Regions from separate parts of the Vreelandella sp. EE27 genome, predicted to be linked through region 4. Evidence: predicted binding sites of a transcription regulator. Region 4 holds the regulator's gene; each other region holds the start of a gene.
The links. The regulator sigma-54, encoded in region 4, starts transcription at its own class of promoters, with help from an activator protein. The targets are predictions, from matches to a motif close to TGGCACNNNNNTTGCTNT.
Positions count from the first base shown of each region.

Region 1: glnL (nitrogen regulation protein NR(II)) is a predicted target of sigma-54. The motif match lies at 1,729-1,746, and genes of this name have one in related genera.
Region 2: codB (cytosine permease) is a predicted target of sigma-54. The motif match lies at 1,951-1,968, and genes of this name have one in related genera.
Region 3: speB (agmatinase) is a predicted target of sigma-54. The motif match lies at 1,658-1,675, and genes of this name have one in related genera.

Region 1 covers NZ_OZ309109.1:234,123-238,316, reverse strand. Annotated here, with positions in the region: gene glnG (nitrogen regulation protein NR(I)) at 1-592, opposite strand, end outside; gene glnL (nitrogen regulation protein NR(II)) at 589-1,647, opposite strand; gene ACWHVV_RS01150 (DUF4124 domain-containing protein) at 1,862-2,395, opposite strand; gene glnA (glutamate--ammonia ligase) at 2,474-3,880, opposite strand.
Region 2 covers NZ_OZ309109.1:435,784-439,977, forward strand. Annotated here, with positions in the region: gene codA (cytosine deaminase) at 1-615, opposite strand, end outside; gene codB (cytosine permease) at 627-1,898, opposite strand; gene ACWHVV_RS02125 (ABC transporter substrate-binding protein) at 2,069-2,959, opposite strand; gene ACWHVV_RS02130 (class I SAM-dependent methyltransferase) at 3,163-3,948, shown strand; gene preA (NAD-dependent dihydropyrimidine dehydrogenase subunit PreA) at 3,945-4,194, opposite strand, start outside.
Region 3 covers NZ_OZ309109.1:496,131-500,324, reverse strand. Annotated here, with positions in the region: gene ACWHVV_RS02395 (YjiH family protein) at 1-534, opposite strand, end outside; gene speB (agmatinase) at 642-1,592, opposite strand; gene ACWHVV_RS02385 (sigma-54 interaction domain-containing protein) at 1,799-3,211, shown strand; gene ACWHVV_RS02380 (ABC transporter ATP-binding protein) at 3,303-4,194, shown strand, end outside.
Region 4 covers NZ_OZ309109.1:2,211,690-2,215,883, reverse strand. Annotated here, with positions in the region: gene rapZ (RNase adapter RapZ) at 1-591, opposite strand, end outside; gene ACWHVV_RS10660 (PTS sugar transporter subunit IIA) at 637-1,107, opposite strand; gene hpf (ribosome hibernation-promoting factor, HPF/YfiA family) at 1,112-1,420, opposite strand; gene ACWHVV_RS10650 (RNA polymerase factor sigma-54) at 1,503-2,915, opposite strand; gene lptB (LPS export ABC transporter ATP-binding protein) at 3,021-3,770, opposite strand; gene lptA (lipopolysaccharide transport periplasmic protein LptA) at 3,781-4,194, opposite strand, start outside.

The DNA.
Region 1 (4,194 bases), 2.0 Mb from region 4:
TAAACGGGTGACCGGCGCGGGGGCTGTGCTGATGAAGTGCCTGGGCAACGCGCTCCTTACCGGTACCGGACTCGCCGTTGATCAACACCGTAATGTGCGAGTGCGACAGCCGCCCGATGGCGCGAAACACCTCTTGCATGGCCGGCGCCTCGCCGATGATCTCGGCGTTGAGGCCTTCCGGCACGCTGACCGGGCGCTGACGCTCGCGAGCGTGGGCGACCGCACGACGCACCAGTGCCAGCGCTTCGTCCACGTCGAAAGGCTTGGGCAGGTACTCGAAAGCCCCGCCCTGATAGGAGGCCACGGCGCTGTCCAAATCCGAGTGGGCGGTCATGACGATGACCGGTAGATCCGGATGCGCCTCGCGCACGCGCGAGAGCAAATCCAGCCCGTCGATCCCCGGCATGCGAATATCGGTGACCAGCACATCCGGCGGGTCGCTCAAGAGCCGGTCAAGGGCGGTATCGGCGCGCTCGATACACTCGACGTCAAGATCCGGCTGCGCCAGGGCGCGCTCCAGCACCCAACGGATAGCGCGGTCGTCATCGACGATGACCACCCGTGAAACATCGGTTTGTGTCGCCTCAGTCATGACGCGTCTCCGGTAATGTTATTGACCAACGGAATTAACAGACGAAATTCGGTACGTCCGGGGTGTGAGTCGCATTCGATCAATCCCTGATGTTGATGCAGAATCGACTGAGCAATGGAGAGCCCCAGGCCGCTGCCTTCGGCGCGCCCGGAGACCATGGGGTAAAAGAGCGTCGCGCGTAGGGCCTCGGGAATACCCGGGCCGTTATCGATCAGACCCACTTCGCTCACCAGCCGATGGCGCTCCGCGCCCAGGGTGAACTGGCGCTTGGCGCGGGTACGCAGAATCAGCTCCGGGGAGGGCGTCTCGGCTTCGTTCATGGCCTGGACGGCGTTGCGCGCCACGTTCAGCACCGCCTGTATCATTTGGGATTCGTCACCGGAAAGATCCGGCAAGCTGGGGTCGTAATCCCGCGAGATGACCACATCGGGATGCTCGGCGAGCAGCAGCGTGCGCACGCGCTCGAGCACCTTGTGAATATTGACCGGCGCGTGCCGGGTAATGTGATGAGGGCCGAGCATGGAGTCGACCAGGTCTTTTAGCCGGTCGACCTCTTGAACGATGATATGGGTATATTCGCGAAGCGCCGGGTCGTCGAGGTCGCGCTCGAGAAGCTGGGCCGCGCCGCGAATACCGCCCAGCGGGTTTTTCACCTCGTGAGCCAGGCCCCGGGCCAGCACCTTGATGGTTTCCTGGCGGGTGGTTAGCGCCTCCTCCCGGGAGATCTGCATTAGCCGGTCCCGCGGCTCCACTTCGAGTAAAAGCTCGCCGGGCGAGAGCGGCGTGACGGTGTAGTCCACGGTGAGTGGCTCGCCGTTGAGCGGGGTAATGCGCGCCTCGCGCTGGGTATAAGGGTGAAAGGCGTCGCGCGCCTTGGCCAATACATTATCGATACTTTCGCCACAGCCCAGCAGCGTATCCAGACTCATGCCCTTGACGCGGCTAATGCTGACCGCCAGTAGCGCTTCGGCGGCCGGGTTCATCCAGCAGACGCGCAGTTCACCGTCCAGCAGCAGCACTGCGGTGGTGAGGTGTTCGAGTAAACGCTGATACATGGCGTGTCCTGAGGAGCCCCCTAAGAATTCGCGTGGCTTGATCATCGTGTGGTGCAATGTCTGTGTGATGTTTTAAGAGGAATTGCAAAAAGCGCGCCAATTGGGCGCTAGCGCTGTCATGCACGGCTTTAACGCATCCAGGCGGCGCAACGCGGCGTTTAATAGCGCAGCGCCGCCCGGTTAACGCCGCGCATTCGCACCATTTTAGTGCATATTAGCGCGGCGCGACGGTAATACTCACCGCGTCAGTGCGATGCTGAACGCGCCCCTGGCTATCGAGCAGCTCGGCTTGAAGCCGGTGGTGACCTTGCGGCAAGCCGGTCAACCAAAACGCGTCGCTGTGCAGCGCCGACTGGCTGACCTCGCCGTTCACCAGAAGTCTTATTTGATGGTCGTCGCGCAGCGCCGGCTCAACGTACACCTCGACCGGGGTCATGGCATCGCGAATCAGCGCCTCGGCCGAAGGGTTGGCGATCACGAACCGGTCGTAGGGCATAAAGGGCTGGCCGGGCCGGGTCCTTGCCGGACTCGAAGAGGGGGGCGGCGGCGTCCGCTCGACCCCGGGCAGCGGCGCCAGCGTGATCGCCTCGCCGCCGCGCTCCGGGTTGTCGGTATAAGTGACCCGGCCGCTTTCATCCACCACGCGGTACACCGTTTGCGCCTGGAGCTTTCCCGCCGTCAGCGAAAGCCCCAACAGCAACGCCGCCAGGCGCGCGTACTTCGCCATGCCAATGACACGCATGCCCATAGTCTTCCCCATAAAAAAACCCCGCCGAGGCGGGGTTTTGAGTCAGTAACACCTCAAGGGTGCCCCTAACGTTAGAGCTTAGCAGCTGTAGTACAGGTCGAACTCGACCGGGTGCGTCGCCATACGCATGCGCGTGACTTCTTCCATCTTGAGCTCGATGTAGGCGTCGATCATTTCGTCGGTAAACACACCGCCTTCGGTCAGGAAGGTGCGGTCGGCGTCGAGGGCTTCCAGCGCCTGGTCGAGGCTCGAGGCCACGGTCGGTACGGCCTTGCCTTCTTCCGGCGGCAGGTCGTACAGGTTCTTGTCCATGGCGTCGCCAGGATGGATCTTGTTCTTGATGCCGTCGATACCCGCCATCAGCATGGCCGCGAACGCAAGGTAAGGGTTGGCGGTCGGGTCGGGGAAGCGCGTTTCGACACGCTTGCCTTTGGGGCTAGCCGTGTACGGAATACGGATCGACGCACTGCGGTTACGCGCACTGTAGGCCAGCATGACCGGCGCTTCGAAACCCGGCACCAGACGCTTGTAGGAGTTGGTCGAGGCGTTGGTGAAGGCGTTCAGGGCACGGGCGTGCTTGATGATGCCGCCAATGTAGTAAAGCGCCATTTCGGAAAGGCCCGCGTACTCGTCGCCGGCGAACTGGTTGGCACCATCTTTCCAGAACGACTGGTGAACGTGCATGCCGGAGCCGTTATCGCCAACCAGGGGCTTGGGCATGAAAGTCGCGGTTTTGCCGTAGGCGTGGGCCACGTTGTGGATCACGTACTTCATTTCCTGAACTTCGTCGGCCTTCTTCACCAGGGTGTTGAACTTGACGCCGATTTCGTTCTGACCGGCGTTCGCCACTTCGTGGTGATGCACTTCGACGCTCTGGCCGATCGCTTCAAGGGTGTTACACATTGCGCCACGAATGTCGTGGAAGCTGTCCACCGGCGGAACCGGGAAATAGCCGCCTTTCACACGCGGGCGGTGGCCCAGGTTGCCGCCTTCGATCTGGCTATCGGTCGCCCAGGCGCCCTCTTCCGAGGAGATCTTGTACATGGAGCCTTGGATGTCGGTCTTCCAGTGTACTTCGTCGAAGATGAAGAACTCGGGTTCCGGGCCGAAAAACGCGGTGTCGCCAAGGCCGGTGGACTCGAGATAGGCTTCGGCACGCTTGGCGATGGAGCGCGGGTCGCGATCGTAACCCTGCATGGTGGCCGGCTCGATGATGTCGCAACGCAAAATCAGCGTGGCATCTTCGGTGAAGGGGTCGAGAAAGCCGGTGCCGTCTTCCGGGCGCAGAATCATGTCGGATTCGTTGATGCCCTTCCAGCCTTCGATGGAGGAGCCATCGAACATCTGACCGTTTTCAAAAAACTCTTCGTCCACGTCCCGTGCCGGTACGGTGACGTGCTGCTCTTTACCGCGCGTATCGGTGAAACGCAGGTCTACCCATTTGACTTCATTTTCTTCGATTAGCGCGAGCGTCTTGGCTGACATACTGTTCTCCGTCTCCGGTATGAGCGTGGCTTAAAGCGTGTACTGTTAAGCGATCTATTAAACGTATTGTTGAACAAAACCGTTGATACGCCGCGAGCGTATAGCACGCCTTTGTTGTGTATTCGCATTGGGGCGAGTTTCAAACCAGGCCCCGTGACCAGCGATTAAAATAAACCGACTATCGTTGTAGCACGCTGTGAGGCGTTTGCCTACGACGCCAGCCGTTGCCGTTTAATAAGCATGTAGCGTGCCAACTTTGCACCAATATGGCATGACGGCTTACCAAGCCTCTGTTTTAAAAATGATTTTCTCAA
Region 2 (4,194 bases), 1.8 Mb from region 4:
CAGCCGGTCGTACTTCAGGGCCAACTCGATGACGCGCTTCATGGAGGCCACGCCAAGCTCCCGGGTGTACTCGAAGTGGGGGATGCCGCCGACCACGTCGGCGCCGATCTCCAGCGCCTCTTCCATGAGCTTGTCGCCGCCGGGGTAGGAGAGCAGCCCATCCTGGGGAAACGCCACCACCTGAATCTCGATCTTGTCCTTCAATTCGTCGCGCAGTTTACATAGCGTGCGCAGGCCGACCAGGCTCGGGTCGCTGGTGTCGGCGTGGGTGCGCACGAACTGCACGCCGTTGCCGATCAGCAGGTTCAGCGTTTTATATACGCGCTCGCGAATATCGTTTTCCGAGAGCAGCGGCTTGCGCTCGCCCCAGCGCTCGATGCCTTCGAACAGCGTGCCGCTCTCGTTCCAGGCAGGCTCGCCGGCGGTCAGCGCGGCGTCCAGGTGAATATGGGGTTCGATGAAAGGCGCGCAGACCAGTTGGCCTTTGGCATCGGTTTGTTCTGGTGTCGCCTGATTGTGCCCGTCCTGGGCAGTAATGGCGCTAAATACGCCGTCCTCGATCGTAAGATGAAAAAGCTCGGAGCGGTGGCGCAGGCGGGCGTTGACGATATCCATGGGAAGCTCACTTATTGTTTAGCGGTAGCGGTAGCGGGTGAGGGGGCGGTTGAAGAAGCCTGGTTCAGGCGAAGCAGTACGGCGTAGCTTAGCGCAGCGGCCAGCACTCCCACCAACGGGGGCAGCAGCGGCGAAAAGTAGGCCGCGCCCGCGCCGAGCGCGTAGGCGGCCAGGCCTCGGCGGTTGAAGTCGGGAAGTCGCGCGGTGTCCAGCGCCGGGTAACGGCCTTTATGTTTCAGCCAAAAATCCGCCATGATGACCCCGCCCATCGGCGGGATGAACGTACCCAGCAACACCAAAAAGGGAATCAGCAGGTTATACATACCGCCCACCGCGAGTACGGTACCGATGGCCGCGCCGGCCACCGTGACCAGCCGGCGGCGTTTAGTGCGCAGCAGGTTACAGCCGGCTACGGCAAAGTTGTAGATGGTGTTGTCCTGGGTGGTCCAGATGTTGAGAAACAGCATCAGCACCGCCATGGAGACGAAGCCCTGGGCGATGAGCACGTCGACGATATCCGCCTGCTGGTAGATCATCGCGCCGAGCGCGCCGGTCAGCACCATCAGGCCGTTGCCGACAAGAAAGGCTGCCAGCGTAGCGATGACCGCAATACGCGGGCTTTTGGCGAAGCGGCTCCAGTTGGTGGCCTGAGTGCCACCGCTAATAAACGTGCCGATGATCACCGTGACCGCCGCGGCCACGCTCATGCTCTCGGTGGGCGTTTGCTGGCCAAGTCCGGCCAGGCCGCCCACGTCCACCAGGCCGGTGAACAGGCTGATCACGATGAACAGCATCATCGCCGGCACGGCAAAACGCGAAAGCCAGTCCATACCGCGGTAACCAATCATCGCCGTGATGCAAAAGCCGAAGCCAAAAAGCACCATTAAGGGGCTTTCCATCCATTCGGGCATCCCCGTGGTGCGTACCAGCACTACCGCAATGGTCGCGGTGCCCCAGGCGTACCAGCCGATCTGGGTAAAGCCGAGGATGAAATCCGACAGCTTGCTGCCTTTTTCGCCAAAGCAGAAGCGTCCCATCAATACGGCGTTCAAGCCGCTTTTGCAGGCGATATAGCCAAGGGCCGCGGCGTAGGTGCCGAGTAGCAAATTGCCCGCCAGAATGATCCATAAAAGCTGGCCGATGGGAAACGCCTGGCCCAGCGAGCCGCCGGCCCACATGGTGGCGGTGAAGAAGGTGAACCCGAGCAGGACCACCGATGTGGATAAAAGCCCCTTGCGAGCGCTTTGGGGTACCTCTTTTAGGGGATAGTCGGAAGTTTGCACGGGCGTGGCCTCATGGTTAGCAACGTAATTGTTCGCAACGTAGTACTAACAATAAGCAATAATAGTGCCAGAACAGGGGCTTAATGGTTTGACGCCAGGTGTCGCCCAGGTTACTTCCATAAAAAAGCCCCTGCCCACCAGGTGGGAGGGGCTTGCGTACCCAAGGGGCGTTACGGCTGGGTTGCTAGTGCGCTGACCACTTCTTCGATCTGTAGCGTCAGGCTTTGCAGGCCGCCGCCGGAAAGATACCAAAGTTCCGGCGAGAGCAGTGCCACCTCGGCATTGTCGGCACCGGCGTCCGCGAGCTGCTGGCGCAGTTCGTCCGCATCCAGCGGCTCCTGGCCGATGGCGGCGCTACGGTCGACGACCAACAGGCGCTCGGGGTCGATCTCGGCGATGGTTTCGGGGGTTAGCGTGACGAAGGTGCGCTCGCCAAACGTGCGTCGTTCGGCGCTCTCGGGGATGTCCTGGGTCGCGACCCCCAGCACCTCGTGGACCACCGGGTTTTCGTTCAGCGAGTAGCTGCCGTCGTTGTGCATGATCACCAGGGTGCGGGGAGCGTCCTCGAGCGCTTCGCGCTGGTTTTCGATTTCGCTGTGTAGCGTTTCCAGCGAGGTTTCGGCTTGCTCTTCGACGCCGGCGTGCTCGGCCAGAGTACGGACGTTGTCGTCGAAGGCGGCCAGGTAGTCGTCACCGCTAATACCGGCATCGAACAGCGGCGCGAGCTCTTCGAACTCTGCTTTCGACTCGTTTTGGCGGCCGGTGTAAACGATCAGCGTCGGTTCGCTCTGTTTGAGCACCTCGAGATCCGGGCTTTTTAGCCCGCCCAGGTCGGTGTACTCGTCGGCGTCGAAGTGAGCAAGGTAGTCCGGCAGCACCTGCTTGGGCAGGCCCACGACCTGGTCGCTTGCGCCCAGCGCGTCCAGGGTGTCCAGGCTACCCAGATCGAAAACGGCGAAGCGCTCATCCGCGTGGGCGGAAGCGCTCATGGCGGCCGCGAGCAGCGACGCCGTGATGACCGGTGTCTTCAGGGCGGCGTTGTTGAGGGGCATTTTTTTCATGATGTCTCCTTTTTGAGAAAGTGTTTTATATGAGATCGATTATCATAATGGCAAATTAGTCTGAGACTGTCACGCTAATTCATTGAATTCGCGAGCGCCTCGGGGAGCTCGCGGTTAATGGTTTTATTTGATATGTTATAATGTAATTAAATAAATGGCCTCGTTCGGCCATTAAAAAGGGCAACCAGTTTTGGGAGGGGCACGTGGCCTCACTACTTTTCGAGCACATCGAGGCGCTTCAGGGCGAGCGCCCCTGGGGCCACTTTCTGGACGCCGGGACCGGGGTCAACTCGATTGGCTGGGTCAGCGCTTTGAACACCGAGAGCTGGACGGCGGTCACCGGTGCCGGCGGCATGGCGCAAAGCGTCGAGCGCGCGGTGGCGGGCAAAAAACGCGACCAGGACCGTTTGGTACTGGGCAACTGGCAAGACCCGCGCTTTCTGGAAGAGGAGCGCTTCGACACCGTGCTGGCGGATTACCTGCTCGGCGCCATCGACGGCTTCGCCCCTTACTGGCAGGACGAGCTTTTCCCAAGGCTATGTGCGCTCACCAAAAAGCGCCTTTACCTGGTCGGCCTCGAGCCCTACGTGCCCTTCGATGCCACCACGGCATCGGGCAAGCTGGTGGTGGAGATCGGCCGGCTGCGCGACGCCTGCCTTTTGCTTGCCGGCGAGCGCACCTACCGCGAGTACCCGATTAGCTGGGTCGAGCGTCAGCTTGCGCGTGCCGGCTTCGAGGTCATCGAGACCAAACGCTTCCCGATTCGCTACGCCAGGAAATTCGTCGAGGGGCAGATGAAGATGTGCCGCCAGCGCATGGCGACCATTGCCGATCGCAAGCTGGCCCGGGCGATGCTCGAGCACGTCGACGACCTGGAGCGCCGGGCGCTTGAGCATATCGAGATCGACGGCGGGCTCAGCCACGGGGCGGATTACGTGATGGTCGCCGAGCCCAAAAAAAGCGCCCCGCAGGGCGCTGAAGGCGATTAGCCAGCGGCCTTGAAGGGGTTGCGCGGGTCGTGGTCCCAGGCCAGGAAGGGCTTGCCGGTGTCCTGGGGGACCATGGTGATGCAGTTCTCTACCGGGCAGGTGATCTGACAGAGGTTACAACCCACGCACTCCTGTTCGATGATTTCGTAACGGCGCGAGCCGTCGGGCTCGGCGAGCTTGGCGATCGACTGGTGCGAGGTGTCCTCGCAGGCGATATAGCAGCGCCCGCACTCGATGCAAAGATCC
Region 3 (4,194 bases), 1.7 Mb from region 4:
CCGAAACGGCTTGCGCACCAGGCTTCCGATAAACTCCATGAAGCCGAACTCGACCAGAAACGGCAGCAAGATCGCGGCAAAGAAGAAAAACGTCAGCAGCACCGGCGCCAAATCGTCGAGCATCACCCCGCCGGTGAACGAGGCGGTGACGAACTCAGGCCCCACCTGAAAGTAGGTCATCACCACGAAAACGGCGCCCAGAATACGCAGCGCCACCCAGATCGGGCCGACGTTGAACATATCGCCGAAGTGGCCGCCACGCGCCCAGGCCGGGTTGGCCGTCTTCACGTACAGGGTCACCACTACCGACACGCACAACACCAGCATGGCTATCAAGGGAAGCGCCTGACCAAGCAGCGCCTGTAAGCCATCGGCCATCATGCCCATGCCGATATTGACCGACTCCCCGGTTTGAAACGGCACCAGAAACAGCAAGACGCCGATGACTGAGGGAATCAGAAACTTGAGCAAATGGCTTCGAGGGATGGGCCCGTTTGACGCAGCCTCGTCGCGTGTCGTTTGAGATTCAGACATAGAGTTCACCTGTTGAGAGTGCTTATTGGAGGTGGGCTGGCGGCGTGGGAGGCTTAGCCTCCCTTTGTTATCTATTGTTTTAATCGAGCGTCATCGGCGCCGGGCACTTACTCGCCCCGCTTGACCCCCGGCAGCACACAGAGCATCTCGTACAAGAGCGTGGCCCCCATCAGCGCGGTATTGCCGCTGGTGTCGTAGGGTGGTGAAACTTCCACCAGATCGCCGCCGACGATATTGAGCCCCGCCGCCCCGCGCACGATCTCCAGGCCCTGATGGGAGGTGAGCCCGCCCATCTCCACGGTGCCGGTGCCCGGTGCCACGGAGGGGTCGAGCCCGTCGATATCGAAGCTGATATACACCGGCGTATCGCCTATCTGCGCGCGTACTTCCTCCATTAGAGGCGCAAGCGACTGGTACCAGCACGCCTCCGCCTGGACGACGCGAAAGCCCTGATCCCGGCACCAGTCGAAGTCCTCGGCCGAGTAACCGGTGCCGCGCAGGCCGATCTGCACCACCTTCTCTTTCGCCAGAAGCCCCTCTTCCTGAGCGCGGCGAAAGGTCGTGCCGTGGGCGATCTCTTCGCCGAACATGTGCTCGTTGACGTCCGCGTGGGCGTCGATATGAATCAGCCCCACCGGGCCGTGCTTTTTGGCCATGGCGCGCAGAATCGGCAGCGTCATGGTGTGATCGCCACCGAGGGTCAGCGGCACGCAGTCGTGGCGCAACACGTCGTCGAAGAACGCCGTGATGATGTCGACGCTCTTGGGCAGGTGGAAGGTGTTGATCGGCACGTCGCCGATATCCGCCACCTGCAGATACTCAAAAGGCGCGGCGCGGGTCGCCATGTTGTAGGGGCGCAGCATGCGTGATTCATCGCGGATCTGGCGCGGGCCCATGCGTGTGCCGGGGCGGTTGGAGGTCCCGATATCCATGGGAATACCGATGAAGGCCGCGTCGAGCCCTTGGGCACTTTCCTGGGTGGGCAGGCGCATCATGGTGGCCGGGCCGCCAAAGCGCGGCACGCTGTTACCGCCCAGCGGCTGGTTGAACTCGGACATTAAAACCTCCTGTCGTTATCGAGACGGGCTTTCAAAAGCCCTCTTTGGCTACGCGTTACCTTGATACTGCATTTAACGTGCCAAACGCTGGAATCCCTTGAACGGGGCTTTTGGAGCCCAATCGATGCAAAAATGACTTATAAAGGCGTAGCATTGAGTCATATATGCATTGACCAAGTCATATTCGGTTCAAACAAGGAGACCGGGTGGAAGATATCGATCGGCACGTGCTCAACACCATCGTGGAAACCGCCAACGACCACTTCTTCATCGTCAGCGCAAGCGGCCAGGTACTGGATATCAGCCCCGGGGTCGAGGCGGTGTACGGCATGTCGCGGGATGAACTGCTCGGCAGCAACGTCAAAACCCTCGAACAAAACGGCACCCTCAAGCCCTCGATCAGCCTGGAGGTCATGCGTACTCACCGCGCTGCTCAGCTGATGCAAACCACCGGCACCGGGCGGCGGGTGATCGCCGAGGCGCATCCGGTGCTGGTGAACGGCAAGCTCGAGCGCATCATCAGCCGCTCCCGGGATTTAACCGACCTACAGCTTCTTCAGGACGAGTACGCGCTGCTGCAAAAGCGCTTCAACGAACACATCAAGCGCGACCGCAACGGCGCGACCCCCGACGACCGCGCGCTGGATAGCGCTTTGGAGCACCTACAGGTGCGAAGCCCCGCGATGCGCGAGGTGGCGCGTCTGCTTAAACGCGTTGCGCCCTCGAGTGCCAACGTGCTGATGCTGGGCGAGTCCGGCGTGGGCAAGACCGCTTTCGCCCGGCAGCTCCACCGCTGGAGCGCGCGGGGTGAAGGCGCGTTCATCGAGGTCAACTGCGCCGCCATTCCGGAAAACCTGTTCGAGTCCGAGATGTTTGGCTACCAGCCCGGCGCCTTTAGCGGCGCCGCCCGCCAGGGCAAGGCCGGGCTTTTGGAGCAGGCCGAGGGCGGCACGCTGTTTCTCGACGAGATCGGGGAGCTTCCGCTGTTGATGCAGACCAAGCTTTTGAAAGTGATTCAGGACGGTAAGCTCACCCGGCTGGGCGACACCCGCGCGCGTCGGGTGGATTTTCGCCTGGTGGTGGCCACTAATCAGGACCTGGCGCGCCGGGTGCAGGAAGGCGCTTTCCGGCTGGATCTTTACTATCGCCTCAACGTCATTCCCGTGACATTGCCTCCGCTTCGCGAACGCCGCGAGGATATCCCCGGCCTTGCCGAAGCGTGCCTGGCGCGGCTGAACGCCCACTACGGGCGGCAGAAATTTCTGGGCAATTACGTCTGGTCGACGCTAATGGGAAGCGACTGGCCGGGCAACGTGCGCGAGCTCGAAAATTGGCTGGAGCGTGCCTGGCTTTCGAGCGCCTCTGATCAGATCGATCGGGTCGGGCTTTCACCTCGACCCACCGCCGCCCAGGACGCCCCCTCGCCCCTGGCGGCGCAAAGCGCGCCGCTGGAGGCCGACGAAACCCTGCCGGACTATCTGGCGCGCCTGGAAGGCGAGCTTCTCGAAGGGCTTTGCAAAACCCACACCAGCACCTACGCCATCGCCAAACGGCTAGGCATCAGCCAATCGAGCGTCGTGCGCAAACTAAAGCGCTACGGCCTTGCGGCCAACGGCTGACCTACGCCCACCCCGGAGTGTCACACAACCGCAACACCTTTGACGCAGAGTGATTGACCATCGTCATACCGTTTCGAACGAGTATCGAGTCATGAGCCAATCGCGTATCCGCCTGGAAGGTGTTACCAAACGTTGGGACGCGACCACCGCCGTCGACAACGTCTCCTTTGACGTCACCCCGGGCCAGTTCGTCATTCTGCTAGGCCCTTCCGGCTGCGGAAAATCCACCACGCTTCGCATGATCGCCGGGCTCGAGGACGCCTCCCAGGGCGAGATTCATATCGGCGAGCGCGACGTGACGCGATTGCCGCCGGGGGATCGCGGCCTTTCCATGGTGTTTCAGTCCTACGCGCTGTTTCCCCACCTGAGCGTGGCGGAGAACATCGTCTTCGGCCTCAAGAGTCGCCGCGTCGCTAAAGCCGAGCGCCAGGCCCGGCTCGAGCAGGTCGCAGAGCTCGTCGATTTGACCGCTTATCTCGACCGCAAGCCCGCAAAACTCTCTGGTGGCCAGCGCCAGCGGGTGGCGCTCGCCCGGGCGATCATCTCCGAGCACCCGATTTGTTTGATGGACGAGCCGCTCTCCAACCTGGACGCCCGCCTGCGTAGCGACATGCGCCGCGAGATCAAGACGCTGCAAAGCCGCCTGAAAATGACGGTGATCTACGTCACCCACGACCAGGTCGAGGCGATGAGCATGGGCGACCGGGTCATCCTGATGCAGCACGGCCGCATCGTTCAGGACGCCACGCCGGATGCGCTCTACAACCAGCCGGCGAGCGCCTTCGCCGCCAGTTTCATAGGAAGCCCCGCGATGAATCTACTGCCTTTGGTGGCCGGTGACACCGGCGCCGTGATCGACGGCGACACGACCCTCGTCGCCCCGCTGCAAGCGGCGGGTGGCCAGTTGGGCATTCGCCCGGAAGATATCGAACTACGCCCGGCGGATGCCCCCGGCATCCCGGCAAAAATAGTGAGCGAGGAGT
Region 4 (4,194 bases):
CGGGTCCCAGTAAGGGTTGGGCAGACAGCGGATATCGAATACGATATCCGCGTCCAGCGGTACTCCCCGCTTGTAGCCAAACGACTCGAGCGTCAGGGTGAGCTGGCTCTGGCGCTGATGGCAAAGCTGCTCGGTGATCCGTCCGCGCAAATCGTGCACCGTCAGCCGCGAGGTGTCGATCATCAGATCCGCCAGCTCGCGGATGCCAAAAAGCGTCTCTTCCTCCTTGGCGATCGCTTCTTCGAGGGTCATCCCGCTGTCCCGGGTCAGCGGGTGGCGCCGGCGCGTGGCCGAATAGCGCTCGAGCAAAATCCGGGCGTCGGTGGTCAGATAAATCACCTGCACCCGGGTACTGCCGGATTTGATGTCCTGAAGCAGGGCCGGAAAGCGCTCCAGGGCCGTGGGCAGGTTGCGCGCATCGATACTCACCGCCAGGTGCGTGCGCTCGCCTTGCTGTCTTAGCTCATCGACCAGTGAACCCAGCAGCATGGCCGGCAGGTTGTCGATGGCGTAGTAGCCCAGGTCCTCCAGCGCCTGAAGCGCAATGGACTTTCCCGACCCGGAGCGGCCGCTGATAATCACCAGTTGCATAGTGTTTCTCTTCGGTCTGTAGGGCTGGGTGGGTAGGGCCTGGTTCTAGCTGCCCGTTTGCTCGCGAATTTTGGCGGTGACGATCTCCAAAAGCTCGCGCTGGCTCTCGCATTTGCGAAACTGTGCGCGGGTGGCGACGTCATTCATGATGGTGGCGACCTGACCCAACAGCGCAAGGTGGGTGTCGTCGGCCTCTTCCGGCACCAGCAGTACAAACACCAGGTCCACCGGGTCGCCGTCGATAGCGTCGAAATCCACCGGTTCGGCAAGCTTTAAAAAGCCGGCGATAGGAGCGCTGCAGTGAGGGCTGCGGGCGTGGGGAATCGCGACCCCATTCCCAATGCCGGTACTGCCTAGTCGCTCGCGGCCGATCAAACGGCTGAACACTTCCTGGCTATCCAGGCTGGGCGTATTTTGGGCGATGAAGGTGCTGAAGAACTCCAGCACGCGCTTTTTGCTGCCCCCGGGGACGTCGAACAGCACGCGCTCCGGGGGGAGTATGGTTTCCAGGGTCATCGATTTAACGCACGCCAGCGCCCTGGGCGCGAGCTTGTGCTTTTTCCTTGTGTTTTACGAGTTGGCGATCGACCTTGTCGGCCAGCGCGTCAATGGCGGCGTACATGTCGTTGTCCTGGGCTTCGGCGTGCAAATCGGCGCCGGCCGCGTGGAGGGTGCAGGCGGCCTGCTGACGCTCTTTCTCGATGGAAAGCGTGACATGAACGGTAGTGATGTTGTCGTAGTGACGCTCGATACGTTCGAGTTTTTCGTTAACGTAATCGCGCAGAGCGTCGGTCAGTTCCAGGTGATGGCCCGTAATGTTGACTTGCATCGACGTACTCCTAATCCAGGACTGTCCTTTGATTGTAACCCTTTTTCTACCATTGCAAAGCCCCGGCGGCCAGTTTCACTTTTTAACGCAAACGCCGCCGTTCGCTGGAGGAGGGAATCCCCATGGCTTCGCGGTATTTTGCCACCGTGCGCCGCGCTACGCTAATGCCGCCATCTTCCAATAGCGACACAAGGCGGCTGTCCGAGAGCGGCTTGCCCGGCGTCTCTTCTTGAATCAGTTTTTTCAACCGGGCACGGATCGCGGTACTCGAGTGGCTGTCGTTGCCGTCATGACCGCTCACCTGGCTCGAGAAGAAGTACTTGAGCTCGAATACGCCGCGGGGGGTGTGAATGTATTTTTGCGTCGTCACCCGTGAAATCGTCGATTCGTGCATCTCCACGGCCTCGGCGATATCGGCGAGTATCAAGGGTTTCATGGCCTCTTCGCCGCGCTCCAAAAAGCCCAGCTGGCGAGCGATGATCTCGCGACCGACGCGCAACAGGGTATCGTTGCGACTCGACAGGCTCTTGATCAGCCAGCGCGCCTCTTGCAGGTGCTCTTTTAAAAACTGGTTGTCCTGGCTCTTGTCCGCTCGCTTGATCAGGCTTGCGTAGTCCGGCTGGACGCGCAGCCGTGGAAGCGCTTCGGGGTTGAGCTCGAGGTGCCAGCCTTCGTTATCGTGGCGCACCACCAGATCCGGGGTGATGTAGCTTTCGTTGGTGACGCCATATGCGCTGCCCGGGCGCGGGTCGAGGCTTCTGATCAGCCCGATGACGTCATCGAGCTGCTCGTCGTCGAGCCCCAGGCGGCGCTTCAAAAGGCGCAGGTCGTCCTTTCCGAGGGCTTCGAGAAACTGGCGCACCAGGCGTTTGGCGGGCACCAGAAGCGGCGTGTCGTCGGCCAGGGTGGCGAGCTGGAGCATCAGGCATTCGCGCAGGTCGCGGGCGAAAACGCCGGTGGGTTCGAACTGCTGCATACGCATCAGCGTGTTTTCCACCTCGCGCTGACTCAAACCTTCGAGCCCCTGGGCCTTGAGCCCTTCGCGAATATCGTTGAGAGGCTGGGTGAGGTAGCCGTTGGGGTCCAGCGCGTCGATCAGGCTTTCGGCAATGGCGTACTCGCGCTCACTGGCGTCGGTCATGGCCAACTGCCAGAGCAGATGGCCATGCAGGCTTTGGCCCGCCGCCTGGCGCTCGAAATCCGGCCCCTCGCTGCCGGCGCTGGCCGCCATGTCCTGATAGGTGTCGGACCACTCGCTATCGATGGAGAGTTCGCTGGGGATGCTCTCTTCCCATTCGGCTTCGGCGGTCTCGGTCACGCTCTCTTCGCCAAACTCGTCCTCTTGCTCCAGCAGCGGGTTGGCGTCGAGCGCCTGCTGAATTTCCTGGCGAAGATCGAGGGTGGAGAGCTGCAGCAGGGCAATGGCCTGCTGCAGTTGAGGCGTCATGGTCAGCTGCGTGCCGACCCGCAGCTGTAAAGAGGCTTTCATGACCATTGAAGAACCACTCGTTACTCGTAAAGCTCCACCCTAGTGCGAGTTGGGGTCCGGCGCAAGTGCAATAAATATGCCACTACACGGAACTTTAGGATTGGCGATGGTTTAGAGGCGGAAATCGGCGCCCAGGTAGACCTCACGAACCTTCTGGTTATTCAAAATGGCGGTTGAGTCGCCGCTTGCGATGATGTGGCCGTCACCCACGATATAGGCGATATCGCAAATATCCAGCGTCTCGCGCACGTTATGGTCGGTGATCAGCACTCCGATGTGGCGTGCCTTGAGAGCCAGGATGATCGACTTGATCTCGCCGACCGAGATCGGATCGACCCCGGCGAAGGGTTCGTCGAGCAAAATGAACGCGGGGTCGGTGGCAAGCGAGCGGGCAATCTCCACGCGGCGGCGCTCGCCGCCGGAAAGGCTCATGCCTAAGTTGTCGCGGATATGGGTAATGTGGAAATCGTCGAGCAATTGCTCCAGGCGCGCTTCCCGGCCGCGGCGGTCCAGCTCCTTGCGCGTTTCCAGAATCGCCAAGATGTTATCGGCCACCGACAGCTTGCGAAAAATCGATGCCTCTTGGGGGAGGTAACCGATGCCGGCGGTGGCGCGTTCGTGCATCGGTGCCCGAGTCAGGTCGCGCTCGTCGATCCCCACCGTACCGGCATCGGCCTTGACCAGGCCTACGATCATGTAAAACGAGGTGGTCTTGCCCGCCCCGTTGGGCCCGAGTAGGCCCACCACGCTGCCTTGGGTGATCTCCAGGTTGATGTCTTTTACCACCCGGCGGCGCTTGTAGCTTTTGGCGAGGTGGCGGGCGTGAAGCGTTTTGACCGCCCCAGATTGCGTGCTCGACACGGTCATTCTCCTATTGCGCGGGCTGTAGCGTCATGCGGATGCGCTGGTTGTCGCTACCGCTAACGTCTGAGCGCGCCTGAACCACTTCGCGGTCGATGAAGTACTCGAGACGCCCGCCCTGAAAGCGGTCGGCCCGCTGGTGGAGTTCGGCCTGGTCGATAAGCTCGATGCGCCGTTCGCTGACGTGGTAGACGATGCGCCGCGCCCATCCCTCCATCGGGCCTTCGTCGTTTTCGAGCTGGTTGCGAAGGTAGGCGCGCTCGCCGGTGGCCACAGCCTGGGAAAGCTCGCCGGCGTCGTTGCGCGAGATTTCGACCCGGTCGCCGGTAATCTGCATTTCCCCCTGGCGGATATCCACATTACCGGAGTAGACGGCAGTACCCGCGCGCTGATCAAGATCGAGCCGGTCGGCTTCGACTTCGAC